DNA from 2 places in the Neorhizobium sp. 2083 genome. Region 1 is predicted to be linked to the other one. Evidence: riboswitches for the same ligand, from Rfam matches in the RefSeq annotation. Region 1 holds a riboswitch; the other holds the start of a gene.
The links. Region 1 has a riboswitch for S-adenosylmethionine ahead of metA (homoserine O-succinyltransferase). Riboswitches for the same ligand answer to the same signal wherever they lie in the genome.
Positions count from the first base shown of each region.

Region 2: linked by a shared signal. The riboswitch ahead of J2X76_RS05180 (O-succinylhomoserine sulfhydrylase) and the one ahead of metA (homoserine O-succinyltransferase) in region 1 are both predicted to bind S-adenosylmethionine.

Region 1 is NZ_JAVDTC010000006.1:172,276-188,336, reverse strand. Features, by position in the region: gene J2X76_RS22675 (ubiquinone biosynthesis hydroxylase) at 1-451, shown strand, start outside; gene J2X76_RS22670 (Trm112 family protein) at 660-848, opposite strand; gene J2X76_RS22665 (LON peptidase substrate-binding domain-containing protein) at 861-1,538, opposite strand; gene trxA (thioredoxin) at 1,680-2,654, opposite strand; gene J2X76_RS22655 (prolyl-tRNA synthetase associated domain-containing protein) at 2,712-3,221, opposite strand; gene J2X76_RS22650 (2Fe-2S iron-sulfur cluster-binding protein) at 3,541-3,999, shown strand; gene J2X76_RS22645 (xanthine dehydrogenase family protein molybdopterin-binding subunit) at 4,003-6,156, shown strand; gene J2X76_RS22640 (Isoquinoline 1-oxidoreductase subunit) at 6,170-6,811, shown strand; tRNA gene J2X76_RS22635 (tRNA-Gly) at 7,004-7,078, shown strand; gene J2X76_RS22630 (PAS domain S-box protein) at 7,299-9,101, shown strand; gene J2X76_RS22625 (methyl-accepting chemotaxis protein) at 9,175-11,301, opposite strand; gene J2X76_RS22620 (aldose epimerase family protein) at 11,550-12,572, opposite strand; gene J2X76_RS22615 (VWA domain-containing protein) at 12,669-13,850, opposite strand; gene metA (homoserine O-succinyltransferase) at 13,863-14,783, opposite strand; SAM riboswitch at 14,843-14,920, opposite strand; gene J2X76_RS22605 (MoxR family ATPase) at 14,974-15,813, opposite strand; gene J2X76_RS22600 (thiamine diphosphokinase) at 15,908-16,061, shown strand, end outside.
Region 2 is NZ_JAVDTC010000001.1:997,136-1,013,196, reverse strand. Features, by position in the region: gene J2X76_RS05210 (GcrA family cell cycle regulator) at 131-673, opposite strand; gene J2X76_RS05205 (aspartate aminotransferase family protein) at 1,081-2,277, shown strand; gene argF (ornithine carbamoyltransferase) at 2,331-3,248, shown strand; gene J2X76_RS05195 (Hsp33 family molecular chaperone) at 3,462-4,451, shown strand; gene J2X76_RS05190 (tannase/feruloyl esterase family alpha/beta hydrolase) at 4,490-6,076, opposite strand; gene apaG (Co2+/Mg2+ efflux protein ApaG) at 6,194-6,586, opposite strand; gene J2X76_RS05180 (O-succinylhomoserine sulfhydrylase) at 6,748-7,932, opposite strand; SAM riboswitch at 7,976-8,054, opposite strand; gene J2X76_RS05175 (2'-deoxycytidine 5'-triphosphate deaminase) at 8,129-9,223, shown strand; tRNA gene J2X76_RS05170 (tRNA-Gly) at 9,277-9,350, shown strand; gene J2X76_RS05165 (ABC transporter substrate-binding protein) at 9,541-11,271, opposite strand; gene J2X76_RS05160 (DUF2160 domain-containing protein) at 11,346-11,627, opposite strand; gene J2X76_RS05155 (carbohydrate ABC transporter permease) at 11,644-12,471, opposite strand; gene J2X76_RS05150 (carbohydrate ABC transporter permease) at 12,488-13,354, opposite strand; gene J2X76_RS05145 (ABC transporter ATP-binding protein) at 13,358-14,428, opposite strand; gene J2X76_RS05140 (ABC transporter ATP-binding protein) at 14,440-15,510, opposite strand; gene glpD (glycerol-3-phosphate dehydrogenase) at 15,551-16,061, opposite strand, start outside.

The sequences.
Region 1 (16,061 bases):
GGGTGAACTGACGGTGGTCGGCGGCAAGCGCGCCTTCCCGCTCGGCCTGACGCTCGCCCGCGCTTTCGTCGCGCCGCGCATCGCCCTTGCCGGCGACGCCGCCCACGGCATCCACCCGATCTCCGGTCAGGGCCTCAATCTCGGCTTCAAGGATGTCGCGGCGCTGGCCGAAACGGTGGTCGAGGCCGACCGGCTCGGCCTCGACATCGGCGCGCTCAACGTGCTGGAGCGCTACCAGTCCTGGCGGCGGTTCGACACCTTCCGCATGGGCGTGACCACCGACGTCCTGAACCGGCTGTTCTCCAACGACATCACCCCGATCCGCATCGCTCGTGACTTCGGGCTGGGCGTCGTAGAACGGCTGCCGAAGCTGAAAAGCTTCTTCATCGACCAGGCGGCGGGAAAGAGCGGCGAGGACGGGCCGAAGCTGCTGGCGGGGCAAACAATCTAAGCCCGCGACCGGAGCCCCTCATCCGCCTGCCGGCACCTTCTCCCCGCTTGCGGGGCGAAGGGGTTATGCCGCACCGGTTTGCTCAAGCAATGAACGCCGGCGGGGTGCAGCTCGCAAATGGGAAATGCAGTTCGTGAGTCTAGCGTCCTTCGCCCCGCGTGCGGGGAGAAGGTGCCGGCAGGCGGATGAGGGGCACCCCCAGCCAACCTCAATCCTCGATCTTGCGGGCTTCCGAGATCAGCATGATGGGGATGCCGTCGCGGATCGGGTAGGCGAGCTGCGCCTTCTCGGAGATGAGCTCGTTGGTTTCCCGGTTGAAGGACAGCCGGCTCTTGGAGAGCGGACAGACGAGCAGCTCGAGCAGTTTCGGATCGACCTTGCTGAGTTTCTCGTCCATCGATCTGGGGCCTTACTGAAGGATGGTGTCGGAATCGCCGAAATCCCGCGCCAGCAGGATTTCCGTGATCGCGATCAGCGTTTCGGCGCGCGTGCGAAGATCAGGGGCTTCGAGGAGTGCCTGTTTCTCGGCCGGTCCGAAGGGCGACATCATCGACAGCGAGTTGACGAGCGTGCGGTTGCCGGCGCGCTCCACGCTTTCCCAATCTGCCTCCAGCTTGTTGGCGTCGAGATAGGCGCGAAAGACGCGCAGCAGTTCCGCGCGATCGACCGTGCTCTCGTCGTCCTCGGTGGAGAGGTCGGTCATGAGAGGCGCGATCTTGAAGGTGCGATAGGGATGGCCTCCGCCCACCTCTTCGATCAGCCGGAAGCGGCAAACGCCGCTGATCGAGGTGATATAGCGGCCGTCACCCGTTTCGGCAAATGAGGTGATGCGGCCGATGCAGCCGACGGTCGAGAGGGGCGCGCGCGGCCCTTCGGCAGCCTCGCCGGATTCGAGCAGCGACGGCTGCACGATCCCGATCAGCCGGTTGCCCGCAAGCGCCGCATCGAACATGGCGAGATAGCGCGGCTCGAAAATATTGAGCGGCAGCTGTCCGCCCGGCAGAAGCAGGGCGCCGGTGAGAGGAAAGACGGGGATCGTCTCCGGCAGATCCTCGCGCTTCAGATATCTTGCGTTTCCCACATGCATGGGTCCGACACCTCCCGGAATCACTGGCCAGACGATCACTGGTTCGGGCAAGGATTCGCCGCACCAAATAATGTGGGGCACCCACCTCAGAACGCAAGACCAATCCTTTAGGGATTGGCCTCAGCTCGCGAAAAGGCGGGCCTACGAAAAGAGGATGGAGGACAGGCGGCGGCGGGCGGCGATCGTTGCCGGATCCTTCGCCCCCCAGACTTCGAAGAACTGCAGCAGCTGGCGGCGGGCTCCGTCGTCGTCGAACGTGCGGTCCTTGCGCATGATCGTCAAAAGATGCTCGGCGGCCTTGTCGCGCTCGCCCTGGACGTTGAGGATCTTGGCGAGCTTCAGGCGGGCATCGTGATCGTCCGGATTGGCGTCGAGCTGGCGCTCGAGAGCCACGGGATCGCCGAGCTTGCGGGCTTCCTCGATCTGCTCGAGCTTCCTGGCGACCGCCTGGATCGCCGGATCCTTGGCAAGCTCTTCCGGGAGCGAGGCAAGCATCTGGCCGGCGCGGGCCGTTTCGCCCATGGCGATCAGGCACTGCATCATGCCGGCGGCGGCCTTCGCATTTTCCGGATCGGCCTGGAGGACGGCACCGTAAAGCTGCGCGGCCTCCTGGATCTCACCGCCGGCAAGCAGGGTTTCCGCCTCGGTGAGCGCCGCTTCGATCTCGGCGGCCTGTTCGGCGCCCGGAGGTCCGGCGAGCTTGTCGATGAACTGGCGAACCTGGCTTTCCGGCACCGCGCCCATGAAACCGTCGACCGGACGGCCGTCGACGAAGGCGATGACCGCCGGGATCGACTGGATGCCGAGCTGTCCGGGGATAGACGGGTGGTCGTCGATGTTCATCTTGACGAGCTTGACGCGCCCCTGGCCTTCATTGACCACCTTTTCGAGCACCGGCGTCAGCTGTTTGCAGGGACCGCACCAGGGCGCCCAGAAATCGACGAGAACCGGCTGGCGGCGCGATTCTTCGAGAACGTCCCTGGTGAAACCGGCCGTGCTCGTATCGGAGACATACCCCCCTGCAGGACCCGATGCAGCAGGCGCCGCGCCAAAACTCGCCGAAGCGGTCATCTGTCCGCCGTAAGAACCGCCATAGGGGTTGTTGCTGCCGCTCATGAATGTTCTCCCGGGAACGCTTCGCATCTTCGCCTTCTAGGCTGCAAAGATCGTATGTCAGTCTGTAACTTTCAAGACAAGCGGCGTGTGGCCGGTCGCTTCCAGAAAGCGGATGAGATCGTCGCGTCCGATCGATGTGGTGGCGTCGTTCGACAGCGGATGGCCGTTGATGATGTCGTGCTTCATCAGGTCTTCGTCGAGGATGAAGGTCACATTGCGCCCGGTATCGTTGAAGGCGCCGAACACCGTCACAGAACCCGGAACCACGCCGAGATAGTCCAGCAGCATTTCCGCCCGCCCGAACGAGACCCGGCTCGAAGCGCCGATCACCTTGTGCACGGTCTTCAGGTCGACAGTGGCGCGCTCCTCGACCGTCAGGACGAAATATTGGTCCTTCTTGTCCTTCACGAACAGGTTCTTGGTATGGCCGCCGGGGATCTCGTCCCGCAGGCTTTCGGATTCCGCCACGGTGAAGACCGGCGGGTGCGTCTTGGTCGAATGCGAAATGTTCAGGCTGTCGAGAAAACGGAAAAGATCCTCGGCGGTTTTCGGCTGTGTCTGGCTCATGCTGATGGAATTGGCTCTGTTGGCGGGGATTGGACTATAACCATAACCACAATGTAGCGGCGGGCCAAGCGAGGCTCACACGATCTCGTGAAGCGCTTGACCTGATATGATGGTGCGACCATTTTACCAGACGTGGAGAACCGGCATCCGGCAATTCCGTCGGTCGACCGTACCCAGCTGATAAACAATAACTTCTCCAGTTAGCTCAAGTTTATTTCGGCGCGACATTCCTCGCCCTCCATACCGGCCCCGGCCGATAACAGCCGCTCAATCCGCAGCGCCGGCGCGACGCCGGCTTCTCAACCGAAAGGTCCGCCTCATGGTCACCTTCACGCTCAACGGACGGGAAAGAACGTTCGACGGTGATCCCGAGACCCCGCTTCTCTGGGTCATCCGGGATTTCGAAAAACTCACCGGCACCAAATACGGCTGCGGCGTTGCCCAGTGCGGCGCCTGCACGGTCCATCTCGACGGCATGCCGCGCCGCTCCTGCGTGACCCCGATCTCCATGATCGAAGGTTCGGAGGTCGTCACCATCGAAGGCATTTCCGGCACCGAGGCCGATGCGGTCAAGACAGCCTGGACCAGCCTCGACGTGCCGCAATGCGGTTACTGCCAGTCCGGGCAGATCATGTCGGCGGTCGCCTTGCTGCAGATGGTGCCGAAACCGACGGATGCCGATATCGACGGCGCGATGGCCGGAAATATCTGTCGATGCGCCACCTACCATCGCATCCGCGCGGCAATCCACAATGCCGCCAGTTCGATGGAGGGCTGAGCCATGACGATCCAGAACATCAAAACCACCCGCCGTGACTTTATCGCCGGCTCCGGACTGGTGATCGGCGTTGCCATCGCCCCGAAATTCGTTTCGGCAGCGCCGGCCGGCGTACATGCGGGCGGCGATGCGGCCCTTGCGCCGATAAACGCCTTCGTCAAGATCGGCACCGACGACACGGTGACGGTGCTTTCCAAGCATATCGAATTCGGCCAGGGCCCGTTCACCGGCCTTGCGACGCTGGTCGCTGAGGAACTCGATGCCGACTGGAGCCAGATGCGCGCCGTCCATTCGCCGACCGACAACAAGATCTATGCCAACCTGATGTTCGGCCTGCAGGGCACCGGCGGTTCGAGCTCGATCGCCAATTCCTATGAACAGATGCGCAAGGCCGGGGCCGCCGCACGCGCCATGCTCGTCGTTGCCGCGGCCAACGAGTGGAAGGTGCCGACCTCCCAGATCACGATCGAGAAGGGCCGCATCAGACACGCCGCCTCCGGCAAGGAAAGCGGCTTTGGCGCGTTTGCCGAAAAGGCGGCGCGCCTGACACCGCCCGCGGAGCCGAAACTCAAGGATCCCAAGGATTTCGTGCTGATCGGCACCGAACTGCCGAAGCTCGATACCCTCGGCAAGACAAACGGCACGGCGATCTTTACGCTCGACATCACGCCGGACAACCTGCTGATTGCCGTCGTCGCCCATCCGGAACATTTTGGCGCGACGGTGAAGAGCTTCAATGATGCCGAAGCCCGCAAGGTAGAGGGCGTGGTCGACGTCAAGCAGGTGCCGTCCGGCGTCGCGGTATACGCGGACAACACGTTCGCGGCGCTCAAGGGCCGCGATGCGCTGAGCATCGAATGGGATCTCTCCAAGGCCGAGACCCGCTCCTCCGAGGAACTTGCCAGCGACTACCGGAAGCTCTTCGGCGAAAAAGGCCTGGAGGCGACCAACAACGGCAATGTCGACAATGCCTTCAAGGCACCCGGCCTGCAGACGGTGGAGGCCGAGATCGTCTTCCCCTTCCTGGCGCATGCGCCGATGGAGCCGCTCGACGCCGTCTTCATCAAGGCGGCGGACGGATCGGTGGATATCTATAACGGCGCCCAGTTCCCCGCCATGGACCAGGCGGTCGCCGCCAAGGTCCTCGGCCTCGACGAGGGGAAGGTGCGGGTGAACACCCAGCTCGCCGGCGGCAGCTTCGGCCGCAAGGCGCAGTTCGGTTCGCCCTACATGCAGGAGGCGGCGGCCGTCTATGCCGCAACCGACCGGACCCGTCCCCTGAAGCACATGTGGACCCGCGAGGACGACATTCGCGGCGGTTATTACCGCCCGATGTATGCCCACAAGATGCGCGGTGCCATCAATGCTCAAGGCCAGATCACCGCCTGGGAACAGGTGATCGTCGGCCAGTCGATCATGGGCAAGGCAGATCTTGACCCGACCTCGGTCGAAGGCGCATCCAACCTGCCCTACACGATCCCCAACCTGAAAGTCAGCGCCCACAACGTCCAGCTTTCCATTCCACCCCTCTGGTGGCGGTCGGTCGGCCATACCCATACCGGCTTTGCGGTCGAGACCTTCGTGGACGAACTCTTCCAGAAGATCGGCAAGGACCCGGTCGAGGGTCGCATGGCGCTGCTTGACAAAAAGCCGCGCCATGCGGGCGTGCTGAAAAAGGTGGCCGAAATGGCCAACTGGGGTTCTCCGGTGCCGGAAGGCCGCGCTCGCGGCGTGGCGGTCGTGGAAAGCTTCGACACTTTCGTCGGCCAGATCGTCGAGGTCTCGGTCGGGCCGGAAGGCGCGCCGCGCGTCCACAAGGTGTGGGTGGCGGTCGATTGCGGCGTCGCGGTCAACCCCAACGTCATCAAGGCGCAGATGGAAGGCGGCGTCGGTTACGGCCTCGGCGCGGTCCTTTTCGACGCGGTGACCTTGGCCAAGGGCGGCAAGATCGTGCAGTCGAACTTCCACGACTACCGCTCCATCCGCATCAACGAGATGCCGGACGTGGCGGTCGAGATCATCAAGTCGAGCGAAAAGCCGAGCGGCGTCGGCGAACCCGGCGTGCCGCCCGTCGGCCCCGCGGTTGCCAATGCCTGGCGACGCCTGACCGGGGCACCGGTCCGGCAGCTGCCCATCGTCAACATCGTTTCGGCCTGAGGATCAAAACCCGATGAATTGGAAACTCGCACTCACCGGCGTTGCCGCCCTCTGTCTGTTCGTGGGCGCCGGCACGCTCCTGTCGCCCGCCTCGGTCGCCCAAGATGCCAAGACGCTGAAACCTGCCGCCTCCTTCCAGTCGATCGCCAACGAGCGGGAACGCTCCGTGGCGCTCTTCCAGGAGGCCGGCAAGGTCATCCAGCATCCGCGCTGCGTCAATTGTCACCCGGCGACGGACAGGCCGCTGCAGGGTGCCAACATGCACCCGCACCAGCCGCCGGTCTTCCGCGGCGACGGCGGCATGGGCCTGCCGGGCATGCAGTGCACCACCTGCCACAGCGCCGACAACACGCCCGTCGTCGGCCAGGCCGACACGATCAAGAGCATTCCGGGCAACCCCGCCTGGCATCTCGCGCCGATCGAAATGGCCTGGGCCGGAAAATCGCTCACCCAGATCTGCCAGCAGATCAAGGACCCGGCCCGCAACGGCGGCAAGACCATGGACCAGATCGTCGAGCACATGGCTCATGACGAACTGGTCGGCTGGGGCTGGAAACCGGGCGCCGGCCGCGAACCGGTGCCGGGCACGCAGGCCGAATTCGGCGAACTGATCACCGCCTGGGTGAAGTCCGGAGCAGCCTGCCCCGCCTCCTGAGAATGAAGTGGCCGCCGGTTCCGCCCGGAACCGGCGGTTTGCAGGGGCTTTGGCGGGATCGCAATTTTTCTTCGCGCCAATCGTCATTTCCCTGTTGCATTTGAAAAAGGACTGGGCCATATAGCGCCCGTCGCCGGCAACGAGCCGCGGCGCCACGGTCTAGCTTACTACCACGGACCGGTGGATTGATGAGCGGGTGTAGCTCAGTGGTAGAGCACAACCTTGCCAAGGTTGGGGTCGAGGGTTCGAATCCCTTCGCCCGCTCCAAATTCTCCTAGAATATCGACATGTAGCCGCAGCATCTTGCTTCGGCATGCGTCACTTCGTGACGGTGCGGTTTATGCGGCGCAGGCCGCTCTCCTCCTCGCTTCCCGATGAATTTATTGATTTCCGCCCGCCTTCACCAAACACGCGAGATGGAATATCAATGCAACTTACTGCGCGACGTTGCGCCGCTGATTCGGCGGTTAATTGGAGAGGTGCCGTCATGGAATCTCGCTCAAACCAGAAACTCAGTCAGAAAACCGCCATCGAGACCATGCAACGCCTCGAAGGCATTGTCGCTTCGGCAATGGACGGGATCATCACCATCGATGAAGAGCAACGGGTCATCCTGTTCAATCCCGCAGCCGAGCGGATGTTCGGCCTGCCGGCCGCCGAAGCTCTGGGCCAGCACATCTCCCGCTTCATGCCGGAACGACATCGCCCGACCCACGCGGCGCATATCCACCGGTTCACCGAGACCGGCGTGACCACCAGGCAGATGGGCTCGCTCGGTGCGATCAGCGGCCTGCGGGCGGATGGCAACGAATTTCCGATCGAAGCTTCCATCTCGCAGGTCGAGGTCGGCGGCGCGCGCCTGGCAACCGTCATCCTGCGCGACATCACCGAACGCAAGGCAGCCGAGGATGCCCTCCTGGAAAGCCGCAGGCGCATGGAAGGGATTGTGGAATCGGTGATGGACGCGCTGATCACCGTCGATGAAAGTCAGCGGATCGTGCTGTTCAACCCGGCCGCGGAGCGCATGTTCGGCGTGGCCCGCAAGGATGCGCTCGGCTCGCCTATCGAGCGGTTCATTCCCGAGCGGTTTCGCCACAGACATGCCGAACATATCCGCCTCTTCAAGGAGACGGGGGTCACCAACCGGCGGATGGGCGCATTGGGAGCCATCAGCGGCCTGCGCGCCAATGGCGAGGAATTCCCTCTCGAGGCGTCGATCTCGCAGGTACAGATCGGCGAAGGAAAACTCGCGACCGTCATCCTGCGCGATATTACCGAACGCAAGGCAAGCGAAGATTCCCGCCAGTTGCTGGCCCGGGAAGTCGATCACCGGGCCAAGAATGCCCTGGCGGTCGTACAGGCCCTGGTTTCCCTGACACGCGCCGAAACCAAGGAGGAGTTCATCGTCGCGGTTCGGGGCCGCGTTTCGACGCTGAGCCGCGCACATTCCCTGCTCGCCCAGAACCGCTGGCAGGGCGGTGACCTCGCCGCGGTCCTTACGGAGGAAACCCGGACCTATCAGAGCGCCAACCAGTTGATGATCGGCGGCCCCGCCGTCACCCTCACCCCCAATGCCGTACAGCCGATCAGCCTCCTCATCCATGAACTTGGCACCAACGCCATCAAGTACGGGGCATTGTCGGTTGCAGAAGGGCGGGTCGACGTGGCCTGGCGCATCCTGCCGTCTTCCGAACTCGAACTCCGCTGGACCGAGACCGGCGGCCCGCCGGTGCACAAACCCGTCTCCAGGGGTTTCGGCTCCACCCTGGTGGCCGAAGTCGCTACCCGACAGCTGGCCGGCAGGCTCGATATCGACTGGCCGACAACCGGCATGTGCCTTGTCGCGACGCTGCCGCAGTCCGTCTACCGTCCCGACGTCTCGGCTGGCCCGGTCGCCGGACACGAAGCCGAACCCAAGTCGTCGCAGACCGGCTCGGCGGGACGGATACTCGTTGTCGAGGACGAGACGCTGATCGCCATGGAACTCTGCAACGAACTCGAATCGCGCGGCTGGGAAGTCGTCGGGCCGGCGGCGACGACCGACGAAGCCATGCGCCTGGTCGGCGGCTCGCCGCTACCCGACGTCGCTGTTCTCGACGTCAATCTCGGCGGAAAGCCGGTCTATCCTTTTGCGGAATGGCTGCAGACCCGGGGCGTGCCCTTCCTGTTCTGCACCGGATATGAACAGCTCCACGATCATGAATCCTTCAGCGGCCAGACGACCATTCGAAAACCCGTGAACATGACCTTGCTGGAAGGCGAACTGCGTCGCATCCGTCAGCCGGCATGACCGGGAATGACGGCATGGATGCCGCCGGCAGCGTCAGGCCGACGACGGCATCGTCAATTTCGAAAGTGCCCCGTCAGGCCGCCCGCGCGCGATAGCTGCCAGACGCCTGCCCCTGCGAGGATGGACCGGCATTCGTCTTGAAGCGGGCGACCATATCGGCGAGGTTGTCGGTTTCCTGCGTCAGGCTCTGCGCAGCGGCGGTGGTTTCCTCCACCATCGCGGCATTCTGCTGGGTCACCTTGTCCATCTGGTCGGCGGAGGCCGCCACTTCGCGAAGACTGGTCGCCTGCTCGCTGGTGCTGGAGGTGATCGTGTTGACGAAGGTGCTCATCTGCGCGACTTCGCTGACGATGTCGTCGAGCGATTTGCCGGAGGCCGTGACCAGCTCGACGCCCTGCTTGACCTGCGCCGACGAGGTGGAAATCAAAGCCTTGATCTCCTTTGCGGCATCGGCCGAGCGCTGGGCAAGCCCGCGGACTTCCTGTGCGACAACCGCAAAACCGCGGCCGGCTTCGCCTGCACGGGCGGCTTCGACACCTGCGTTGAGCGCGAGCAGGTTGGTCTGGAAGGCGATGTCGTCGATCACGCCGATAATGCGGTTGATCTGCTCGGCGGAGCCTTCGATGGCCGCCATGGCGGCGACCGCATTGGCGACGATCTCGCCACCGAGCTGGGCCTTCTGCTGGGCAAGCGATGCGACGCCCTGGGCGCGGCTTGCGCCGCTGGCGCTGTCGTTGACGGCCGAGGTCACCTGGCCGAGCGCCGCCACGGTCTCTTCGAGGCTCGCGGCCTGCTGTTCCGTGCGCTTGGCGAGATCGTTGGACGCGATCGAGATTTCCTGCAGGCCGGCGCGGATCGTGCCGACGGCTCCGACCACCGAGCCGATCGCCTCTTCGAGATTGCCGACCGAACTGTTGAACTTGGCGCGGATCGGCTCGAATTCCTCGGCAACCGCACGATCCATGCGGACAGTCAGGTCGCCGCCGGCGAGGCGGTTGAAGCCTTCCTCGATCGCATGCACGAAGGCGCGCAGATCCTCGCCCTTGGCGTTGTCGATCGCCGACTGGCGGCGGCGCTGGTGGTCCTGCGCCTCGCGCGCCTCCGTTGCCTGCTGCTCCAGCCGGACATTCTCTTGCGCCGATGCCTTGAACACCTGGACGGCACGCGCCATGGCGCCGAGTTCGTCCTGGCGCTCCTGTCCGCTCACCTCGGCGCCGAGATCGCCGGCGGCGAGCTTGGTCATCGTAGTGGTCAGGCGGCGCACGGTGCCGCCGAGCGACCGGGCAAAGATCAGGAAGCCGATCAGCGACAGGATCGAAACCGCGACGGTGCCGAGTGCGGTCATCCACAGCGCCGTTTCGCTGGCGGCGACCAGCGGCGTGATGTCGGAGGCGATTTCGAGAACACCGACCTTGGTTCCGGAAAAATCGAGGAGCGGAACGGCCTCGACGGCATAGTGCTTTCCGCCGATATCGGCATAACGGCGCACGGAACCCTTGTCATAGGCCTCCTGCAGTTCCGGGCCGCTGAGGATCGGATTGCCGCCATAGGTGGAAGCCTGCTTGTCGAACTTGTCGGCACCCTTGGTGTAGAGCGTGACATAGGCGTTCACTTCCTTGGTCAGGCGGGAGAAATAGGCATCGACCAGCTTCAGCCCGACATCCACCACGCCGACCACCTTGCCGTCCGTGACGACCGGAGCGGTCGCAAACAGGCTTACGGCGGTGCGGCCGGTCTCGATGCCGACCACCAGTTTCTTGTCGCCGAGCGAGGTCGCCACCATCTTGCGGCGCGCCTTGATATTGTCGCCGAAGACATCCGGATCATGCACGCGGGCAATCGCATCGGCCGCCGCAGTACTGAAGGTGATCATTTCAAGTCCGCTCGCGTCCTTGACGCTCTTCATGCTGGCGAAGCGGGAGAGCAGACCCTGCCGATCGTTGGCGAGAATGAGCGGGGAAGTTTCCGGCAAGGATGCGATCGTCAACGCCAGCGCGGACGCGGCACGCCCCTGGGCGGCCATATCGTCCTGGATGACCGCGAGATCGCTGTTGAGCTCCGTCTGCAACGCCTGCTCGGTCATGTTCGACTGCCGTTCCCAGGCAAGTCCGCCGATAACCGCACTCGCAAAAAGCACGGCTGCAAAACCGAAGAAGGTAAGTCGCCTGGACAGCGGCTTCTTGATGCTGATCTCGTCCATAAGTCCCTCGAATGTGCTCCGCAAAGGCAGAGGGCCTCCCGCCCGGCGGGCGGCAGTGCCAATCCTCAAGAAAACTATGCCGAAATCGGTTGAAATTTAACTAATGTCAAAATCTTACTGCGTTCCACAATGTAAAACGCGTGGCCATAACTTTCCCTCGCAAAACCTCACCGAAGCAAGGCAACGCGCCGCGACAGGAGTTGCTTGGCCAGGCTGCGATGAGCCCGGCCCTGCAAAGGCCCTGGCAATCATTGCTTCGAGAAGATGTAGTCCGTCTCCTGCCGCAGCACCTCGCCCGGACGCAGCACCGCATTGGGGAAATGGGCATGGTTGATGGCATCCGGCCAGACCTGGGTTTCCAGGCAGAACCCGGCAAAAGGCCCATAGCGGCGTCCGTCAAGTCCAGGCACGGGGATCTGCGGCAGCTTGAAGGCGGCATAAAGCTGGACGCCCGGCTCGGTGGTGCGAACCTCCAACGATACGCCGGAATGGATGCTGCGCGCCAAAGCGACCGAGCGCTTGTCCGTTCGCTCCGGAGAGAGGCAGAAATTATGATCGAACAGGACCTGCGCGTTCTCGTCGAAACGTTTCATCGGCCCCATGTCCCTGAGATCGAAAGGCGTGCCGGCGACGTCCATCAATTCGCCGGTCGGCACCTGTTTCTCGTCTAGGACGAGCACATGGTCGGCGGCGATCATGATGTCGTGGCCGAGCGCATCCTCACGGCCGTCGAGATTGAAATAGGAATGCTGGCATATATTGGCGGGCGTCGGCTGGTCCGTGGTGGATTCGTAGACGACGGAAAGCACGCCGTCCTTTTTGAGCTGGTAGGTCGCGGTGATCGTGCAGTTTCCGGGATACCCGGCTCGGCCATCCGGATCGGTGATCCGCAGCACCGCCTTGTCCGCGGCGTGTTCGACGATCGTCCAGTTGCGGCGCCCGATGCCGTCGGAGCCGCCGTGAAGGTGGGTGACGCCCCGTTCGTTCAGCTCGAGCTGATACGGCTTGCCATCCAGCGTGAAACGACCGCCGCCGGTACGGTTGGACGAACGCCCCGGCGTTGCGCCGAAATAGGGGGAATGGTTCAGGTAGTCCTCAAACCGCTCGAAACCGAGCACCAGCGGCGGCTGATGGCCTTCGAGCCTGAGATCCTGGATCACCGCACCCCAGGTGATGACGCTGGCCGTCAGCCCGCCGCCGGAAATCCGGACGCGATGGACGGTTTCGCCCTTTTCCGTGGTGCCGAAAACTTCGAAATTCTGATCCGCCATGGGATTGCTCCTCCACCAATAGATTTTGCGGCAAACTGCGCGATTTGACGGCAGGCCGCAACGCCGGGAACCGATAAAGTTCAGGGAAAAGCAAACTCAGCGGGTCAGCGTGCGGGTCGCCTGTTCCAACCCGCCAAGTGTCAGGGGAAACATCCGCTCGGTCATCAGCCGCCGCACCAGGGTGATGGAAGTCGTATGGCTCCAATGGTCCTGCGGCACCGGATTGAGCCAGACGCAGCGGTGGAAATGATCGGTGACCCGCTTGAGCCAGGCCTCGCCCGGCTCCTGGTTCCAGTGTTCGACCGAACCGCCGGTATGGGTGATCTCGTAGGGGCTCATCGACGCGTCGCCGACGAAGATCACCTTGTAGTCGGCGCCGTAGCTGCGGATGAGGTCGAGCGTCGGCGTCCGGTCCGACCGGCGGCGGTTCTCCTTCCACACGCCCTCGTAGAGGCAATTGTGGAAGTAAAAATGCTCCATATGCCGGAACTCTGCACGAGCCGCCGAGAACAGTTCCTCGACAACGCGGATATGGTCGTCCATCGAGCCGCCGACATCGAAGAACATCAGCAGCTTGACCGCGTTACGCCGCTCCGGCCGGGTCTGGACATCGAGATAACCGTGTTCGGCGGTGGAACGGATCGTGCCGGGCAGGTCGAATTCCTCGACCGCCCCTTCCCGCACCCAGCGGCGCAACCGCTTCAGCGCCAGCTTGATGTTGCGAGTGCCGAGCTCGACCTTGTCGTCGAAATCGGCAAATTCGCGTTTGTCCCAGACCTTCACCGCCCGGCGATGGCGGGACTGGTCCTGGCCGATCCGCACGCCTTCCGGATTGTAGCCATAGGCGCCGAAGGGGGAGGTGCCGCCGGTGCCGATCCATTTCGAGCCGCCCTGATGCCGGCCCTTCTGCTCCTCCAGCCGCTGGCGCAGCGTCTCCATCAGCTTCTCGAAACCACCCAGCGACTCGACGAGTTTCTTTTCCTCGTCGGTCAGGTGTTTTTCGGTGAGCTTGCGCAGCCATTCCTCGGGGATGTTAGCGACATCCACGCCCGACCTGCCGGAGACCGATTCAAGTCCCTGGAAATAGGACGAAAAGACCCGGTCGAATTTGTCGATATGCCGCTCGTCCTTCACCAGCGCGGTGCGGGCGAGGAAATAGAAGGCCTCCACATCGAAATCCGCGATCCCTTCTTCCATGCCCTCCAGAAGCGCAAGGAATTCCCGGAGCGTCACCGGGATCTTCGCTTCCTTGAGCTGCAGGAAGAAGGGAATGAACATCGCGTCGAGACCCTATTCGGTACCGATCTTCTCCAGATCATACGAAGTCGTCTGGTAGATCTCGTTGATCCAGTTGCCGAACAGAAGATGTGCATGGCTGCGCCAACGGTTCAAGGGCGTCAGCGTGTCGTCGTTATGCGGGAAATAGTTATGCGGCATCTTGATCGGCACGCCGGCGTTGACGTCGCGGAAATATTCGTCCGCCAGCGACGTGGAGTCGTATTCCACGTGGTTGAACATGTAGAGCCGCTTGCCGGCCTTCTCATGCACCAGGCAAATGCCCATCTCGTCGGATTCCATCAGGATCTCGAGATCCGGGTGCTTTTCGATATCGGGGCGGCGGACCTCCGTCCAGCGCGACACCGGCACCTGGAAATCGTCCGAAAACCCGTTGAGATAGATCGAGGACGGCACGAGGTTGCGGTGGCGATAGACGCCGAACGCCTTTTCCTTCAGCTCGTATTTCGGCACGCCGTGGAAGTGATAGATCGCCGCCATCGCACCCCAGCAGACATTCATGGTCGAATGCACGTTGGTCGCGGTCCAGTCGAGAATTTGTCTCATCTCGTCCCAATAGGTGACGTCCTCGAAGGCAAGCGTCTCGATCGGCGCGCCGGTGATGATGAAGCCGTCGAACTTGCGATGCTTCACCTCTTCCCAGGTCTCATAGAACGAGAGGAGATGATCTTCCGACGTGTTCTTGGCCTTGTGGCCGCCGATGCGGATCAGCGAGAACTCGACCTGCAGCGGCGAGGCGCCGACGAGGCGCGCCATCTGCAGCTCGGTCTTGATCTTGTTCGGCATGAGGTTGAGGAGCCCGATCTGCAGCGGACGAATGTCCTGCCGCACCGCCACGGTTTCGGTCATCACCCGCACACCCTCGGAAACGAGCGTGCTGAATGCGGGCAGCGTATCGGGAATCTTGATCGGCATGTCTTTACCCAACAAAATAAAAAACCGGCGACGACAAAAATCGCGACCGGTCCGTGGGAAGACATCTTCTCGCGGCCCTTTAGCGACTTTTTTAACGTGGCTGCAAGCCGGCCGGCCAAATCACCACGAATTCTCAGAAGCTCAAATACGCCTTGCTATGGCCGGCGTCAATGGGAGCAAAATCTTCCGCTCACCGCTCCCGTCGAGCCATGAAGGCCATCCGCTCGAACAGATGCACGTCCTGCTCGTTCTTCAAGAGCGCGCCATGCAGCTTCGGAAGCGCGTTCTTGACGTCGCCGCGCAGATCGGACGGGTCGACATCGTCGGAGACCAGAAGCCGGATCCAGTCCAGCGCTTCGGACGTCGAAGGCTTCTTCTTCAGCCCCGGCATTTCGCGGATTTCGTAGAACTGCGTCAGCGCATTGCGCACCAATGTCTGCTTGATGCCGGGATAATGAACCTCGACGATGCGGGCGAGCGTATCGACATCCGGGAAGCGGATATAGTGGAAGAAACAGCGGCGCAGGAAGGCGTCCGGCAGTTCCTTCTCGTTGTTGGAGGTGATGATCACGATCGGCCGGACCCTGGCCTTCACCATCTCGCCGGTCTCGTAGACATGGAATTCCATGCGGTCGAGTTCCTGCAGCAGGTCGTTCGGGAATTCGATATCCGCCTTGTCGATCTCGTCGATCAACAGCACCAGCTTCTGCTCCGACGCGAATGCCTGCCACAGCTTGCCACGGCGGATATAGTTGGCGACGTCGTGGACGCGCTCGTCACCGAGCTGGCTGTCACGCAGCCGCGAGACGGCGTCATACTCGTAGAGCCCTTGCTGCGCCTTGGTGGTGGACTTGATGTTCCATTCGATCAGGTCGAGGCCCAGCGCCGCAGCCACCTGCCGCGCCAGCTCCGTCTTGCCGGTGCCGGGCTCGCCTTTCACCAGCAACGGACGTTCGAGCCGGATCGCGGCGTTGACCGCCACCATCAGATCCTTGTCGGCAATATAGTCCGCTGTACCCTGAAACTGCATCTCGGCATCCTGATCGATCAACGCGCCGCAAACTAAAAGCTCATCCCCGGCGGTGCAACAGCTTTCCCTTTCGGCCGGCTTTGCGCTATGGGCAATGCGCATGAGCCATTCGACCTTCACCATTCTGCTCGGCGGCAATCTCACCGTCACCGACCGCCTGCGGGACGCAGTTGCCGGCAGCCGCTTCATCGCGGCCGACAGCGGCATGCGCCATGCGGCGGCGCTGGGCGTGACGCCGGAACTCTGGG
Region 2 (16,061 bases), on a different contig from region 1:
TCGTCCTCGCCATCCTTCAGATAGGCGCAATGCCGATCCGGAGCAAGGCCTGACCGGCAGATCCGCCATCTGCAACAAAAAAAGCGGGCCGAAGCCCGCTTTCGATCTTGTCCTCGTGTCGCGCCGCCGCTCAGACGCGAACGGCAACCTTGCGGCGCTCGTTCACCGGCTGGTAGGCGAGCTTTGCGTGATAGCTGCAATAGGGCGAGGCGTCCGGGGATTCACAGCCGCAGAAGTGGAAATCTTCCTTGAGCGGATCGCCGACAGGCCACTTGCAGGTGCGCTCGGTCAGTTCGGTCAGTGCCAGGCGACGGGAGATCGGCACCACCACGTTCGAGGCGGGACGATATTCCATCTCCTCGTAAGGTTCGACCTCGATCTCTTCCTTCACCATCGTCGCGCCCACGGCGCGGGCTACAGTCCGGGTGGTGGTGGTAACGCGCGATGCATAGTTCGGAGCCCGCGGCGCCGATGTCGTGCGCTTGGCCGCCGATGTGCGACCGGTCGCGACCGTACCGCCGGCTTTCGCCCGGCCGGGAAGGCTGAGGCGATGCACCTTGCCGATCACCGCATTCCGGCTTACGCCTCCGAGTTGTGCTGCGATCTGGCTGGCACTCAGGCCCTCCGACCATAATCTTTTGAGCTTCTCGACACGCTCGTCTGTCCAGTTCATGCCCGTTCTCCGCCTTTGAACGTTGCTGGCATGCAGAATCCTTCCACCTTTGCTGCGAAAATCATTTCGCAGCACCCACTATATCTATGCTTGAGGTGACTAGTTCCGCCGCATGCAGTCTAGTAATTGATCTTTAACCTAGTGTGAGGCTGACTCCGTGGCAAGAGTCGGGCGAATCTGCGGGATTCGATTTCGTGGTTTTCCCCAACTTGCTGTCCTGGAGAGTCATTTTTGTCACATAAGCCCGGGCTTGCGCTTTCCGGCCGAAACCTGCCTAAAATGCCGAGCTTTGTTGACATTGACGGCCTAAACCACGATAGTGCCACCGCCGCCCAGTGGGCGGCATTTTTGATTTTTCGGCCCGTTCTGCGGGCTTTTTCGAGACTGCCTAGAGGAGTGATGTCGCCATGGCTGAAGCCGCGCTTTTCGACACGTTTGCCCGGGCTCCGCTGCGTTTCGAACGCGGCGAGGGCGTATGGCTTGTGACGGAGAGTGGCGAGCGATATCTCGACTTCGGTGCGGGCATCGCCGTCAACTCGCTTGGCTACGCCCACCCGCATCTCGTCGGCGCGCTGAAGGCGCAGGCCGACAAGGTCTGGCACACGTCCAATCTCTTCGAGCAGCCGGGCCAGGAGACGCTGTCGCGTCGTCTCGCCGACAACTCTTTCGCGGATAAGGTGTTCTTCACCAATTCCGGTGCCGAGGCGCTGGAATGCGCCATCAAGACGGCGCGCCGCTACCAGTTCGTGAAGGGCCATCCGGAGCGCTTCCACATCGTCACCTTCGAAGGCGCCTTCCATGGCCGCACGCTGGCGACCATCGCCGCCGGCGGCCAGGCGAAATATCTCGAGGGGTTCGGTCCCAAGGTCGAAGGCTTCGACCAGGTGCCGTTCGGCGACATGGACGCCCTGAAGGCTGCGATCACCGAAAAGACGGCGGCGATCCTCATCGAGCCCATCCAGGGCGAGGGCGGCATCCGGCCGGTCCCGAAGGAATTCCTGGCTGCGCTGCGCCGGATCTGCGACGACAACGGCCTGCTGCTGATCTTCGACGAGGTCCAGACCGGCGTCGGCCGCACGGGCAAGCTGTTCGCCTATGAATGGACGGGCGTGGCACCGGACATCATGGCTCTTGCCAAGGGCATCGGCGGCGGTTTCCCGCTCGGCGCATGCCTTGCGACGGCGGAAGCGGCTTCCGGCATGACGGCCGGCACGCATGGCACGACCTATGGCGGCAATCCGCTTGCCATGGCGGTCGGCAACGCAGTGCTCGACGTGATCCTGGGCGACGGCTTCCTGGAAAACGTCCGCGACGTAGCCCTGGTTCTCCGCCAGGGTCTCGCGAGCCTCAAGGATCGTTTCCCCAACGTCATCGAAGACATCCGTGGCGAGGGCCTGCTACTCGGCGTGAAGGCGAAGGTGCCGGCTGGCGATCTGGTTGCCGCCCTGCGGGGCGAACACATGCTGGCGGTTCCCGCCGGCGACAACGTGGTGCGTCTCCTGCCACCGCTCACAGTCACCGCGGAGGAGGCCCGCGAGGGGCTTTCCCGCATCGAGAAGGCGGCGGAAACGCTTTCCGCCTCCGAGATGAAGAAATCGGCCTGAGCGGGCAAAAAGGGGACGCCGTTGAAGGTTTCCCTCTTCACAGGGAACATCACATGGCATCTCCCAAGCATTTTCTCGATCTTTCCGCCGTGTCCTCGGCGGATCTCAGGGCAATTCTCGACGACGCGAAGATCCGCAAGCAGGCGACCAAGGCCGGCACGGCGGAAAAACCTCTCGCCGGCAAGATGCTGGCGATGATCTTCGAAAAACCCTCCACCCGCACCCGTGTCTCCTTCGATGTCGGCATGCGCCAGCTCGGCGGTGAGACGCTGTTTCTGTCGGGCACCGAAATGCAGCTCGGTCGCGCCGAGACGATCGGCGACACCGCCAAGGTTCTGTCGCGTTATGTCGATGCGATCATGATCCGCACCACCGATCATGCCCGCATGCTGGAACTCGCCGAACACGCGACCGTGCCGGTCATCAACGCGCTGACCGACGATACGCATCCCTGCCAGATCATGGCCGACATCATGACCTTCGAAGAACATCGCGGCCCGATCGCCGGCAAGACGATCGCCTGGACGGGCGATGGCAACAACGTGCTGCATTCCTTCGTCGAAGGCGCCGCCCGTTTCGGTTACCGCATGAACATGGCGGTACCGATGGGCTCGGAGCCGCACGACAAGTTCCTCAACTGGGCCCGCAACAATGGTGGCAGCATCATGCTCTGCCATGATGCGGAGCGGGCCGTGGCTGGCGCCGACTGCGTCGTCACCGACACCTGGGTCTCGATGAACCAGGAGCACAAGGCCCGCGGCCACAACGTCTTCCAGCCCTTCCAGGTCAATGCGGACCTGATGCAGCGGGCCGACAAGGAAGCGGTGTTCATGCACTGCCTGCCGGCCCATCGCGGCGAGGAGGTGACCGACGAGGTGATCGACGGTCCGCAGTCGGTCGTTTTCGACGAGGCTGAGAACCGCCTGCATGCGCAGAAATCCATTCTCGCATGGTGCTTCGGCGCCGTCTGAGCGCAAACTCCCTGCACGGGCGCGGAGAGCTGGCGGCGGTAATCGAACCTTGATTTCCGCTCCGCGATCCCCCATCTGTCGGCTTTCAACAATACGCCGTCTTCTGGACTGGCGTTTCAACACACATCGTCGACGTCTTTTCCTCCGGCCAGCGGTTCCGCTCGGGCTGGCGCTTGTGTAAAGGTTTTTGGGTCGGCGCGAAGGAGTGAAGTCATGGCGGAAGCGACTGTGGAACTCAACGAACTCGACTTTGCCGGAGACGACCGGGTCGTTCCCTTCCAGGTGGAGGGGCTCGACGTGCGCGGCCGTGCGGTCCAGCTCGGGCCGCTGCTGAACTCCATCCTCGGACGTCACGATTATCCGGGGCCGGTCGCGCGGCTGCTTGCCGAAGCGATCGTGCTGACGGCCCTGCTCGGCACCTCGCTGAAATTCGACGGCAAGTTCACAGTGCAGACCAAGGGCGACGGGCCCGTCGACCTGCTGGTCGCGGACTTCTCGACGCCCGACAGCCTTCGCGCCTATGCCCGTTACGACGAGGAAGCCCTGGCCGCGGCAGTCAGGGAAGGCAGGACCTCGCCGCCGGAACTTCTCGGCCAGGGAGTGCTCGCCTTCACCATCGACCAGGGCCGCGGCATGCAGCCCTATCAGGGCATCGTGCCGCTCGACGGCTCGTCGCTGGAGGAGATCGCCGGCGTCTATTTCCGCCAGTCGGAGCAGATCCCGACCAAGGTGCGCCTGGGTGTCGCCGAATTGTTCGATCGCGATGCCGAGGGCAAGCCGCGCCACAACTGGCGGGCAGGCGGGCTCGTCGCGCAGTTCCTACCGCAGGCGCCCGAGCGCATGCGGCAGCCGGACCTGCATGGCGGCGATGGCGATGAGCGCGATATCGATTTCGCCGACGACGATGCCTGGGCGGAAGCCCGCACGCTGGTGGAAACGATCGACACCGACGAGCTGACCGACCCGCAGGTCGCGATAGAGCGGCTGTTGTTTCGCCTTTTCCACGAGCGCGGCGTCCGGGTCTACACGCCCCAGACGGTATTCGACCGCTGCAGCTGCTCGCGCGACAAGATCAAGGGCGTCCTGTCGGGCTTCAGCGCCGAGGAGATCGAGGCAAGCGAGGAGGATGGCGAAATCGCCGTCACCTGCGAGTTCTGCTCGACCACGTATCGTTACAAGACGGACGAATTCGCCGTTGCTTGACGGTTAAACGGCGGGAGAAAACTCCCGCCGTATTCGTTTCAAGGCATCTTGCACTCGAAGTTCGCGCCGTCTTTCAGATCGCCGTTGCCTGAATACCTGGCCGATTGCGGATAGGGGCAAAGTGGCCGTGTCATCGCCGGCTTGCCGTCCTTCATCTGGCTCGCCCGGATCACTTCCGGCGCCTTGCCGTTCTCCACCCAGTCCATCAGCGGCGTGAAGGCGTCGAAGACATCCGTGCCATAACCCGCGGTGCAATGGAACATGCCGGGCACCATGAACAGGCGGTAGAATTCCGCCGTCCGCTCGGCGCCCATCTGCTTGCGGACAGCTTCATAGTAGTTCACGCCCATCATCGGGTTGAGCGCCGGGTCAGACCAGCCGAAATAGGTGATCATCCGCCCGCCGCGCTTCCGGAACTCGCTGAGGTCCGGATTGGTCGCGTCGACGATCTCGCGGATCGCGCCGATCTTCGGATATTCGGCGTCGAAGTCGAATGTCTTCCAGTCGATCGCTTTTCCGGAAGCGGGCAGCATTGCCATGTTCTTGACGAAGGTCTCGCCATAGGCGAGCTGCCGGCTCGGCCCCGGCTCGGATACCATCCACATGTCCCAGCCGCTCACCCCGGTCGGATCGACGCCCTCGGTGCCGAACTGCACGCCGGGAAAAATCGTCTCGCCCTTGATCTTCACGCCGCCTGCCAGCGTCTTCAGCGTTTCGGCCTGCGCCGGCGTGAAGCAGTCGGAGCCACCAGCCTCGCAGATCTTGAGGTCCTTGGCCGGATCGAAATTGCATTGCCGCGGATCGGCAATCAGCCCATCCCTGGCGCCGTCGATCGCATCGCACTTGTCCATCACCGCCTTGGCAAGCACGGGAAGCTGCGCCCGGCTGATCGGTGCCTTGAGCAGTGCTCGCGCATTCCACACGCCCCAGATCTGCGTATTGGTGAGGTCGAGGACCGGCGCTCCGGCAAGAATGCCGTCGAAATCGCCCGGATAACGCTGCGCCGCCATCAGCCCCTGACGCCCGCCCGTCGAGCAGCCGTCCCAATAGGAGAAGGACGGATGCCGGTCGTAATAGCGTGCCGCGATCGCCTTGGCGGTATCGACGGTGACATGCACGGCTCGCGAGCCATAATCGATCAGGAGGTCGAGATCCTGCGCGAAATCCCCGAGCTTGTAGGTAACCGCGTCATGGCCGGTATTCTGCTGGACGGTGAGGAAGCCCCTCGAAAGCGCGGCATTGCGGGTGGCCACCCGCGAAGCTGCGGCAAGATCCTCGCCCGCATAACCGCCATTGCCGAACATGTAGAGCCGCCGGTTCCAATTGTCGGGCAGGGTGATCTCGAAACGCACCTGCGGCCGGATATAGCCGGTCACCTGGCAATGGCCGGGCACGTTTCCGACACCCGCCACATGCGTGGCTTTCAGGGTCGTGACGTCGGCGAAGGATTGGCTGTTCAGCATGCCGCAGGCGATCTGCGGCGAGACGGTGGCGGATACGAAATCCGGCCTGTCCTTCTGGTCGATGAAACTGCTTTTGTTCTGCGCGAGCGCCGGAGTGAAGGCCGCAAGCGTCACCAAGGCGCAGGATGCCAGCAGAAGGCCCAATTGATCGGGTTTCGTCATCAAGTTCTCCTCCCAAAGACCGTTTGACGCAACCAGGATGCCGCAGGAGGGAGGGGGGAACAAATAGATAAACCACCGTCACCCATAACCTTCAGGTTGTCGTCGGTGGCGCCCGGTCTAGTTGAGGACGCGCATCAGGCCCGGTGAATCCAGCGAGAAAGCCGGGATCGTCACCTCGAAGGTCTCGCCTTCGTCGGTCTGCATGTCGTAATGGCCGAACATCAGCCCGGATGGGGTGTCGAGAGGGCAGCCCGAGGAATATTCGTAACTGTCGCCCGGCTTCAGCCGAGGCTGTTCGCCAACGACCCCCGGCCCGTCGACTTCATCGACAATGCCGTTCTGATCGGTGATGTGCCAGTAGCGATGGACGAGCTGCACGGTGAGCGCCGAATGGTTTTCGATGACGATGCGATAACCCCAGACATACCGGCTCTCTTCCGGATTGGATTGCTCCTCCAGGTAGTAGGGTTCGACGGCGACGTCGATATCTCTTGTCCGGGCGCGATACATGCGACACCTCAACAATTCTCACTGCTTCGATATTGTACAGGGGGACGGCGAGGTCAAGAATTCTCGCGTTTTGGACGGCCAGGTGGCGGCATTTGTTGAAGTTAAGGATAATCGGGATGGTGAATCTTCTGATCGATCCACCATCCCGGAAAAGCCGGGATTTACGCGCCCGCCTGGGCAAGCGCGCGGGCGAAATCCTCGATCAGGTCGTCGGTATCCTCGATGCCGGCCGACAGGCGTACCGTGCCCGGCGAGATGCCGAGTTCCGCGCGGGCCTCGTCCGTCAGGTTCTTGTGCGTCGTGGTTGCCGGATGGGTGATCAGGCTCTTGGAATCGCCGAGATTGTTGGAGATCCGCACGATCTCCAGCGCGTTCTGCAGCTTGAAGGCCGCTTCCTTGCCGCCCTTCAGCTCGAAGCACACCAGCGTCGAGCCGCCCGTCATCTGTCTGGCGATGATATCGGCCTGCGGATGATCCTTGCGGCCCGGATAGATGACACGCGCCACCTGCTTCTGATCGGCGAGGAAATCGGCGATCCTTGAAGCGCTCTCCGTCTGCTGTTTGACGCGCAGCGGCAGCGTCTCGATGCCCTTCAGCAGCGTCCAGGCGTTGAACGGCGACATGGCCGGGCCGGTATGGCGGAAATAGTCATGCAGGTTCTCGTCGATCCAGGCCTTGTCGGACAGCACGACGCCGCCCAGGCAGCGACCCTGGCCGTCGATATGCTTGGTGGCCGAATAGACGACGATATGAGCGCCGAGTTCGAGCGGCTTCTGGAAGAGAGGGGTCGCAAACACGTTGTCGACCACGACCTTGGCGCCGATCTGGTTGGCGAGCCTGGCGACTCCGGCAATATCGACCACTTCGAGCGTCGGGTTGGTCGGGCTTTCCAGGAAGAACACCTTGGTCTTCGGCGTGATCGCCTTTTCCCAGTTTTCCAGGAAACGCCCGTCGACCAGCGTGCATTCGATGCCGTATTTCGGGGCGAGCGTCTCGACCACCCAGCGGCAGGAGCCGAACAGGGCGCGGGCCGCGACGATATGGTCGCCGGCCTTCAGCTGGCAGAGGATCGCGGCGGTGACGGCGGCCATGCCCGAGGCGGTGGCGCGCGCATCTTCGGCGCCTTCGAGGGCACACATGCGCTTTTCGAACATGTCGTTGGTGGGGCTGCCGTAACGGGCGTAGATGAAGCCGTCGGTCTCGCCCTTGAAGCGGGCTTCGGCCGCTTCCGACGTGTCATAGACGAACCCTTGCGTCAGGAAGATCGCTTCCGATGTTTCGCCATATTGCGAGCGCAGCGTGCCGCCGTGTACGAGCTGAGTTGCCGGGCGCCATTTCTTGGTCATGCGTGTCCTCTTTCAGAACAAAAAAACCGGTCGCATAAGCAGACCGGTTTCGCACCCGGTCTTTTTAGCCACTTATTTAACGTGGCTGCAAGCCGACCGGCCAAATCACCACGGGATAAGACTGGCATAGCGCCGCGTCCCGCTTGCGTCAATGGCCGGCATTTGGTTTTGTCGCCCCGAAAACTTTAAGAGAGACATGATGGCTCGCGAAACAGGAATTCTGGCGGACCGCGCAATCGCGGCGCTTTTCGACAGTGGACGGCTGATCTCCGAGCGCGAGCTCGATCGGGACCAGATCCAGCCGGCGAGCCTGGACCTGCGTCTGGGCGCCAAGGCCTTCCGGGTCCGGGCCAGCTTCATGCCGGGTCCGGCGAGCCTGGTCTCCGACAAGCTCGATCGCCTCAAGCTTCATGTCATCGACCTTTCCGAAGGCGCGGTGCTGGAAACCGGCTGCGTCTACATCGTGCCACTGATGGAGCGGCTCGATCTGCCGGCCAATATGTCGGCCTCGGCCAACCCGAAAAGCTCCACCGGCCGCCTCGACATCTTCACGCGTGTGATCACCGACTACGCCCAGGAATTCGACAAGATCCCCGCGGGCTATTCCGGTCCGCTCTATCTCGAAATCTCGCCGCGCACTTTCCCGATCGTCGTGCGCCGCGGTTCGCGCCTGTCGCAGATCCGCTTCCGGGTCGGCAATGCGCTGCTCGGCGAGCCGGACCTCCTGCAGCTCCACAATGACGAAACCCTGGTGGCATCCGCCAAGCCGAATGTCTCGGGCGGCGGTATCGCGCTGTCGATCGACTTGTCCGGCGACAGCGCCGGCCTGATCGGTTACCGCGGCAAGCATCACACGGCCGTCGTCGATGTCGACAAGAAGGCCCAGCACGACATCTTCGATTTCTGGGAGCCGCTTTACAGCCGCGGCCGCAACGAACTGATCCTCGATCCCGACGAGTTCTACATCCTCGTCTCGCGCGAGGCGGTGCACGTGCCGCCGCTCTATGCGGCCGAGATGACGCCCTTCGATCCGCTGGTCGGCGAATTCCGTGTCCACTATGCCGGTTTCTTCGATCCGGGTTTTGGCCACGAGGCGGCGGGCGGGCGTGGCAGCCGCGCGGTGCTCGAAGTGCGCAGCCATGAGGTGCCCTTCATCCTCGAGGACGGCCAGATCGTCGGCCGGCTGGTTTACGAGCATATGCTGGAAAGACCCGAAGGCATGTACGGCACCGGCCTCGGCTCGAACTACCAGGCGCAGGGCTTGAAGCTCTCCAAGCATTTTCGCGCCTGAGGCCACCTCCGGCTTGACACGCGGGGCCGTCTGTTAGAAGTCTGAAAACCGACGCGGGTGTAGCTCAATGGTAGAGCAGCAGCTTCCCAAGCTGAATACGAGGGTTCGATTCCCTTCACCCGCTCCAGCTGCCTTTCCACTGATGTCCCGAAACGTTGATTGCCGACGTGAGCCGCTGTAATCCCGCAGACATCGGACGCACACCCGGCAAGGCGCGGCAGCTGGCTGCTCCGTTGCCCATTTTGCCCGTGGGACCGCTGTGAATGAGATTGCGCAGTCGGTGGCCGCCGGGCGCATTGAGCGCCCGGCGAACCGGCTTATTTCTTGGCGTCAGCCCAGCTCTTTACGAGCTCGTCATAGTTGACGGTGACCGGCTTTTCCTTCTCGTTGCCGATCTTGAGCTGCGGAGCGAGGTTGCCTTTCGCGACGGCATCCTTGTTCCAGTATGCGAGATCGTGTTCCTCGGCGAGCTTCGGCCCGATGTCGCCCTGGACCTTGGCGCGCTCCAGGCGCTGCAGGACCTTTTCCTGCTCGGAGCAAAGCGAGTCCATGGCTGCCTGCGCGGTCTTGGCGCCCGAGGACGCGTCGCCGATCGCCTGCCACCAGAGCTGTGCGAGCTTCGGATAGTCAGGCACGTTCGTGCCGGTCGGCGACCACTGGACGCGGGCCGGGGAACGATAGAACTCGATCAGACCGCCGAGCTTCGGCGCGCGGTCCGTGAAGCTCTTGTGCCGGATGGTGCTCTCGCGGATCAATGTCAGGCCGACATGGCTCTTCTTGACGTCCACCGTCTTCGAGGTGACGAACTGGGCGTAGAGCCAGGCCGCCTTGGCGCGATTGGTGGGTGTCGACTTCATCAGCGTCCAGGAGCCGACGTCCTGATAGCCGAGCTTCATGCCGTCCTTCCAGTAGACGCCATGCGGAGACGGGGCGAAACGCCATTTCGGCGTGCCGTCCTGGTTCATGACCGGCAGGCCGGGCTTGACCATGTCGGCGGTGAACGCCGTGTACATGAACATCTGCTGGGCGATCTCGCCCTGAGCCGGCACCGGTCCGGATTCGGAGAAGGTCATGCCCTGGGCGGCGGCCGGCGCATAGGCCTTCAGCCAGTCGAGGTATTTCTGGATCGAGTAGACGGCTGCCGGGCCGTTCGTATCGCCGCCGCGCGCGACGCAGGAGCCGACCGGACGGGACTTTTCGTCGACCTTGATACCCCATTCGTCGACGGGCAGGCCGTTCGGCAGTCCCTTGTCGCCGTTGCCCGCCATCGACAGCCAGGCGTCGGTGAAACGCCAGCCGAGCGAAGGGTCCTTCTTGCCGTAGTCCATGTGGCCATAGACCTTCTTGCCTCCGACATCGCGGCCGGTGAAGAAGGCGGCAATGTCCTCATAGGCGGACCAGTTCACCGGAACACCGAGGTCGTAGCCGTATTTCGCCTTGAAATCGGCCTTGTTCTTCTCGTCGTTGAACCAGTCGTAGCGGAACCAGTAGAGGTTGGCGAACTGCTGGTCGGGCAGCTGGTAGAGCTTCTTGTCCGGTGCCGTCGTGAACTTGAGGCCGATGAAGTCCTCAAGGTCGAGGCCGGGATTGGTGACGTCCTTGCCTTCGCCGGCCATCCAGTCGGTGAGCGAGCGGGCCTGCTGGTAGCGCCAATGCGTGCCGATCAGGTCGGAGTCGTTGACATAGGCGTCGTAGATGTTCTCGCCCGACTGCATCTGCGTCTGCAGCTTTTCGACGACGTCGCCTTCGCCGATCAGGTCGTGGGTGACCTTGATGCCGGTGATCGCGGCGAAGGCCTGCGCCAGAACCTTCGATTCATACTCGTGCGTGGTCAGCGTTTCGGAAACGACCTTGATATCCATGCCGGCAAAAGGCTTCGCCGCATCGATGAACCACTGCATTTCCTTTTCCTGCTCGGCGCGGGAAAGCGTCGAGAGTTCGCCAACTTCCTTGTCCAGGAACTGTTTTGCCTCGTCCATGCCGGCATAGGCGGAGCCGGCCAGAGCCAGCAACGCCGCTGCCGTCGTTGTCATAAGATGCCGTCGCATTTTATCCTCCCAGAGTTTTGCGATTGCGAGTTCGTATCGAGCGACGGTCCTCCCGCCGCCTTTTCAGCTTGCCTTCAGACGAAGCGGAAGACGCCGATGGCGTAGACCACTGCCAGGGCAAGAGCCCACCACAGGTTGGGGCCGATGAACCCCAGCCATGCGAGATGAATGAATGCCGCCCCGAGCAGCGAGATGAACAGCCGATCCCCCCGTGTCGTCTCGAAGCGCAGGATGCCGATCCGGGGAGAACCGCCCGGCGCGAAATATTCCCATATGCTCATGCCGATGAGCAGGACCAGGATTGTCAGAAAGAACATGGCCGTCGGCAGTGTCCAGGCCATCCACGAAAAGCTCATGCTTGGTTCCTCCGTGTCAGACGCGGCCGAGGGCGAAGCCCTTGGCGATGTAGTTTCGAACGAAATAGATGACGAGTGCACCGGGAACGATGGTCAGCACGCCGGCCGCCGCCAGCACGCCCCAGTCCATGCCGGAGGCCGAGACCGTGCGTGTCATGATGGCGGAAATCGGCTTGGCATCGGTCGTGGTCAGCGTGCGCGCGAGCAGCAGTTCCACCCAGGAAAACATGAAGCAGAAGAAGGCGGCGACCCCGATACCCGATGCGATCAGCGGCATGAAGATCTTCACGAAGAACCGGGGGAAGGAATAACCGTCGATATAGGCCGTCTCGTCGATTTCCTTCGGCACGCCCGACATGAAACCTTCCAGGATCCACACCGCAAGCGGCACGTTGAACAGGCAATGGGCAAGGGCGACCGCGATATGCGTGTCGATGAGACCGAAGGCGGAATAGAGCTGGAAGAACGGCAGGGCGAAGACGGCCGGCGGCGCCATGCGGTTGGTGAGCAGCCAGAAGAACAGGTGCTTGTCGCCGAGGAACCGGTAGCGCGAAAAAGCGTAGGCGGCCGGCAACGCCGCCAGCACTGAAATCAGCGTGTTCAGCACCACATAGATGATGGAATTGATATAGCCGTTGTACCAGGAAGGATCGGTGAAGATCACCATGTAGTTCCTGAATGTCGGGTTCTGCGGCCAGAGGGAGAACGCACCGGTGATCTCCGCATTCTCCTTGAAGCTCATGTTGGCGAGCCAGTAGATCGGCAGCAGCAGGAAGACGATGTAGATCGTCGAGACCAGCCAGGAAAGATTGCCTGCGGGCTTGTATTTGATTGTTTTCGCCATTGTTCCTCTCCTCCCGTCAGGCGTCTGCGTCGCTGCTGGTCATCACGGTGTAGAAGATCCATGACAGCAGCAGGATGATCAGGAAGTAGATGATCGACATGGCAGCCGCCGGCCCGAGGTCGAACTGACCGACGGCCGTCTTGACGAGATCGATCGACAGGAAGGTCGTGGAGTTGCCGGGCCCCCCGCCGGTGACCACGAAAGGCTCGGTATAGATCATGAAACTGTCCATGAAGCGCAGGAGGACAGCGATCAGCAGCACCCGCTTCATCTTCGGCAGCTGGATGTAGCGGAATACCGACCATCGCGAGGCGCCATCGATCTTGGCCGCCTGGTAATAGGCATCCGGAATGGAGACGAGACCGGCATAGCACAGGAGCACGACGAGGCTCGTCCAGTGCCAGACATCCATGATGATGACGGTGATCCAGGCGTCCACGGGATCGCGGACGTAGTTGTAGTCAACGCCGAGCGCCGCCAGGGTGTAACCGAGAAGGCCGATATCGACCCGCCCGAACACCTGCCAGATGGTGCCGACGACATTCCACGGGATAAGCAGCGGAAGCGCCATCAGCACCAGGCAGACCGGCACGCCGATCCCCTTTTTCGGCATGTTCAGCGCGATGAAGATGCCGAGCGGAATCTCCAGGATGAGGATGATGAAGGAGAACAGCAGATTGCGCTGCAGGGCCTCCCAAAACCGGGCTGAATGCAGGATGTCGTCGAACCAGTCGGTGCCGGCCCAGAAGAACTCGTTGTTGCCGAACGTATCCTGAACCGAATAATTTACCACCGTCATCAGCGGAATGACCGCGGAAAAGGCGACGAGCAGCAGCACGGGCAGCACCAGAAACCAGGCCTTGTTGTTCCAGGTCTTTTCCATGGTTCAGGCCTCCCTGCCGACACGCCACGAATTGGCATAGATATTCAAGGCGCCGGGATCGAATGTGACGCGAGGCTCAGCCGGGAATTCGATATCCTCGGAGGCGACGATGGCGATCGGCTGACCGGCGAGGTTGGCGCGAACGATCTTCCGCCGGCCGATATCCTCGACGCGCGTCACCGTCACGGGCATGCCTTCGCGGCCGATGCGAATGAATTCCGGCCGGATGCCGAGCTCGACCTTGTCTCCCGCGGCGATCTTTGGTGCATGGTCGAGGGCGATCGTCTCGCTCCCGAGCGTGATCGTGCTTCCATGGACTTCGGCGGGCATCACGTTCATGCCGGGCGAGCCGATGAAATAACCGACGAATGTATGGCTCGGCCTCTCGAAGAGCTCGGCCGGCGTTCCGATCTGGACGATCTGCCCGTCGTACATGACGACGACCTTGTCCGCGAAGGTGAGTGCCTCCGTCTGGTCGTGGGTGACGTAGACCATGGTGAAGCCGAACTGCTTGTGGAAGCGCTTCAGCTGGGAGCGGAGCACCCATTTCATATGCGGATCGATGACCGTCAGCGGCTCGTCGAAAAGGATCGCGTTGACGTCGTTGCGGACGAGACCGCGCCCGAGCGAGATCTTCTGTTTCTGGTCGGCCGTCAGCCGCTGGGCCTTGCGGTTCGACCAGTCGGCGAGGTCGATGATATCGAGCATTTCCCGGACACGGCGATCGACATCGGGTTCCGCAATGCCCCGGTTTCGCAGGGGAAATGCCAGATTGTCGTAAACCGTCATCGTGTCGTAGATGACCGGAAACTGGAAAACCTGGGCTATGTTGCGTTCCTGCGTGGAAAGATTGGTGACGTCGTTTCCATCGAAGAGGATGCGTCCGTGGGACGGCTGCAGCAGGCCCGAGATGATGTTCAAAAGGGTGGTCTTGCCGCATCCGGAAGGGCCGAGCAGGGCATAGGCGCCGCCGTCGGCCCATTCGTGGTCCACCTCGCGCAGCGCGTAGGCCGCGTCGGACTTGGGGTTGGGGCCGTAGGCGTGGCGGATGTGATCGAGCGTTATGCGTGCCATGTCCGCCTCCTTCAAGCCGCCGCCGCGATGGCGCGGCCGTCTGTTCCGAAAGCCATCAGATGGCGGGTATCCAGGAACAGCTCGATTTCCGTATCCGGATCGATGTCGTGGATGCCGGGAGCGAGCATGACCCAGCGCACGCCATTGTAGTGCATATGCACGAAGCTCTCCGAGCCGGTGATTTCCGAGATCTGGGTTTGCGCCTTGAGCCTTGCTGCACTGCCTGTCTGCGCCGTCAGCCCCAGGTGATGGGGGTGGAAGGCGATCGTCACCCGGCCGTCCGGCACGCCGGACAGATGCGCCGGCACGGCAAGGCTGTCCGTTCCCTGGTACTGGAACGAGCCGCCGGCTTTGACCACCTCGATGAAGTTGAGGGGCGGATCGGCAAATGTCTTGGCTGTGACGAGGTCCGCCGGGCGGCGATAGACGTCGATCGTCGGCCCGAATTGCGTGATCCTTCCTTCCGAGAGCGTCGCTGTATTGCCGCCGAGCAGCAGGGCCTCGGATGGTTCGGTCGTCGCATAAACGAAGATCGCGCCGGATTGCGCGAAGATCTTCGGCAGTTCCTCGCGCAATTCCTCGCGAAGCTTGTAGTCGAGATTGGCGAGCGGCTCGTCCATGAGCACAAGGCTCGCATTCTTGACGAGCGCGCGGGCGAGCGCGGTGCGCTGCTGCTGTCCGCCGGAAAGGTTGAGCGGCGTCCGATCGAGATAGGGCGTCAACCGCAGCAGTTCGGCAGCCTTGCGGACTTCCCGGTCGATCGTCGTGGCGTCCTTGCCGGCGATCCGCATCGGGGACGCGATGTTTTCGTAGACGGTCAGCGCCGGATAGTTGATGAACTGCTGGTAGACCATCGCGACGTTGCGTTTCTGAACGGCAACGCCGGTGACGTCGGCGCCGTCGAAAAACACCGAGCCGCTGGTCGGGCGGTCCAGCCCGGCCATCAACCGCATGAGCGAGGTCTTGCCCGACAGCGTCGGGCCAAGCAATACGTTCAGCGTGCCGCGATCCAGGGCAAGATTGGTCGGATGAATATGATATTCACCTCCCACCATCTTGGCGACGTTGCGCATTTCCAGCATTCGGGTTCCCGTGCCTCCTCACACCGGGAACACATGCCGCTTATCCAGCCATTTTTGCCGGTATAGCGGCCATGTACTCCTCCAGATATTCCTTTTGCTTCTCACTCAGCCGCAAACCGTCCTTGGTTCTCCGCCACAGCACATCCTCTGCGCTCATGGCCCATTCACGGTCGACAAGATATTTGACTTCGGCCTCGTAGAGATCGCCGCCGAAGTGATGACCAAGATCCTCCATCTTGGTTGCGCTGTCGAGGAGTGCAACCGAGCATGTTCCGTATCGGCGAACCAGGCGCCGCGCATGCCTTTCCTCCAGAAAGGAATAACGGGCCCTGAGCTTTGCGACTTCTTCCTCGTAGCCCTGGGCTGCAAAATCGCCGCCGGGCAGGTGGCTTTTCCCCGTCCAGGGCTGGCCCTTGGCTCCGATCGCTTCGGCGATCTTCTCCAGCGCATGTTCGGAAAGCCGCCGATAGGTGGTCAGCTTGCCGCCGAAGACGTTGAGCACCGGCGCGTCCTGCGTGTAATCGAGCTTCAGCACGTAGTCGCGCGTTGCT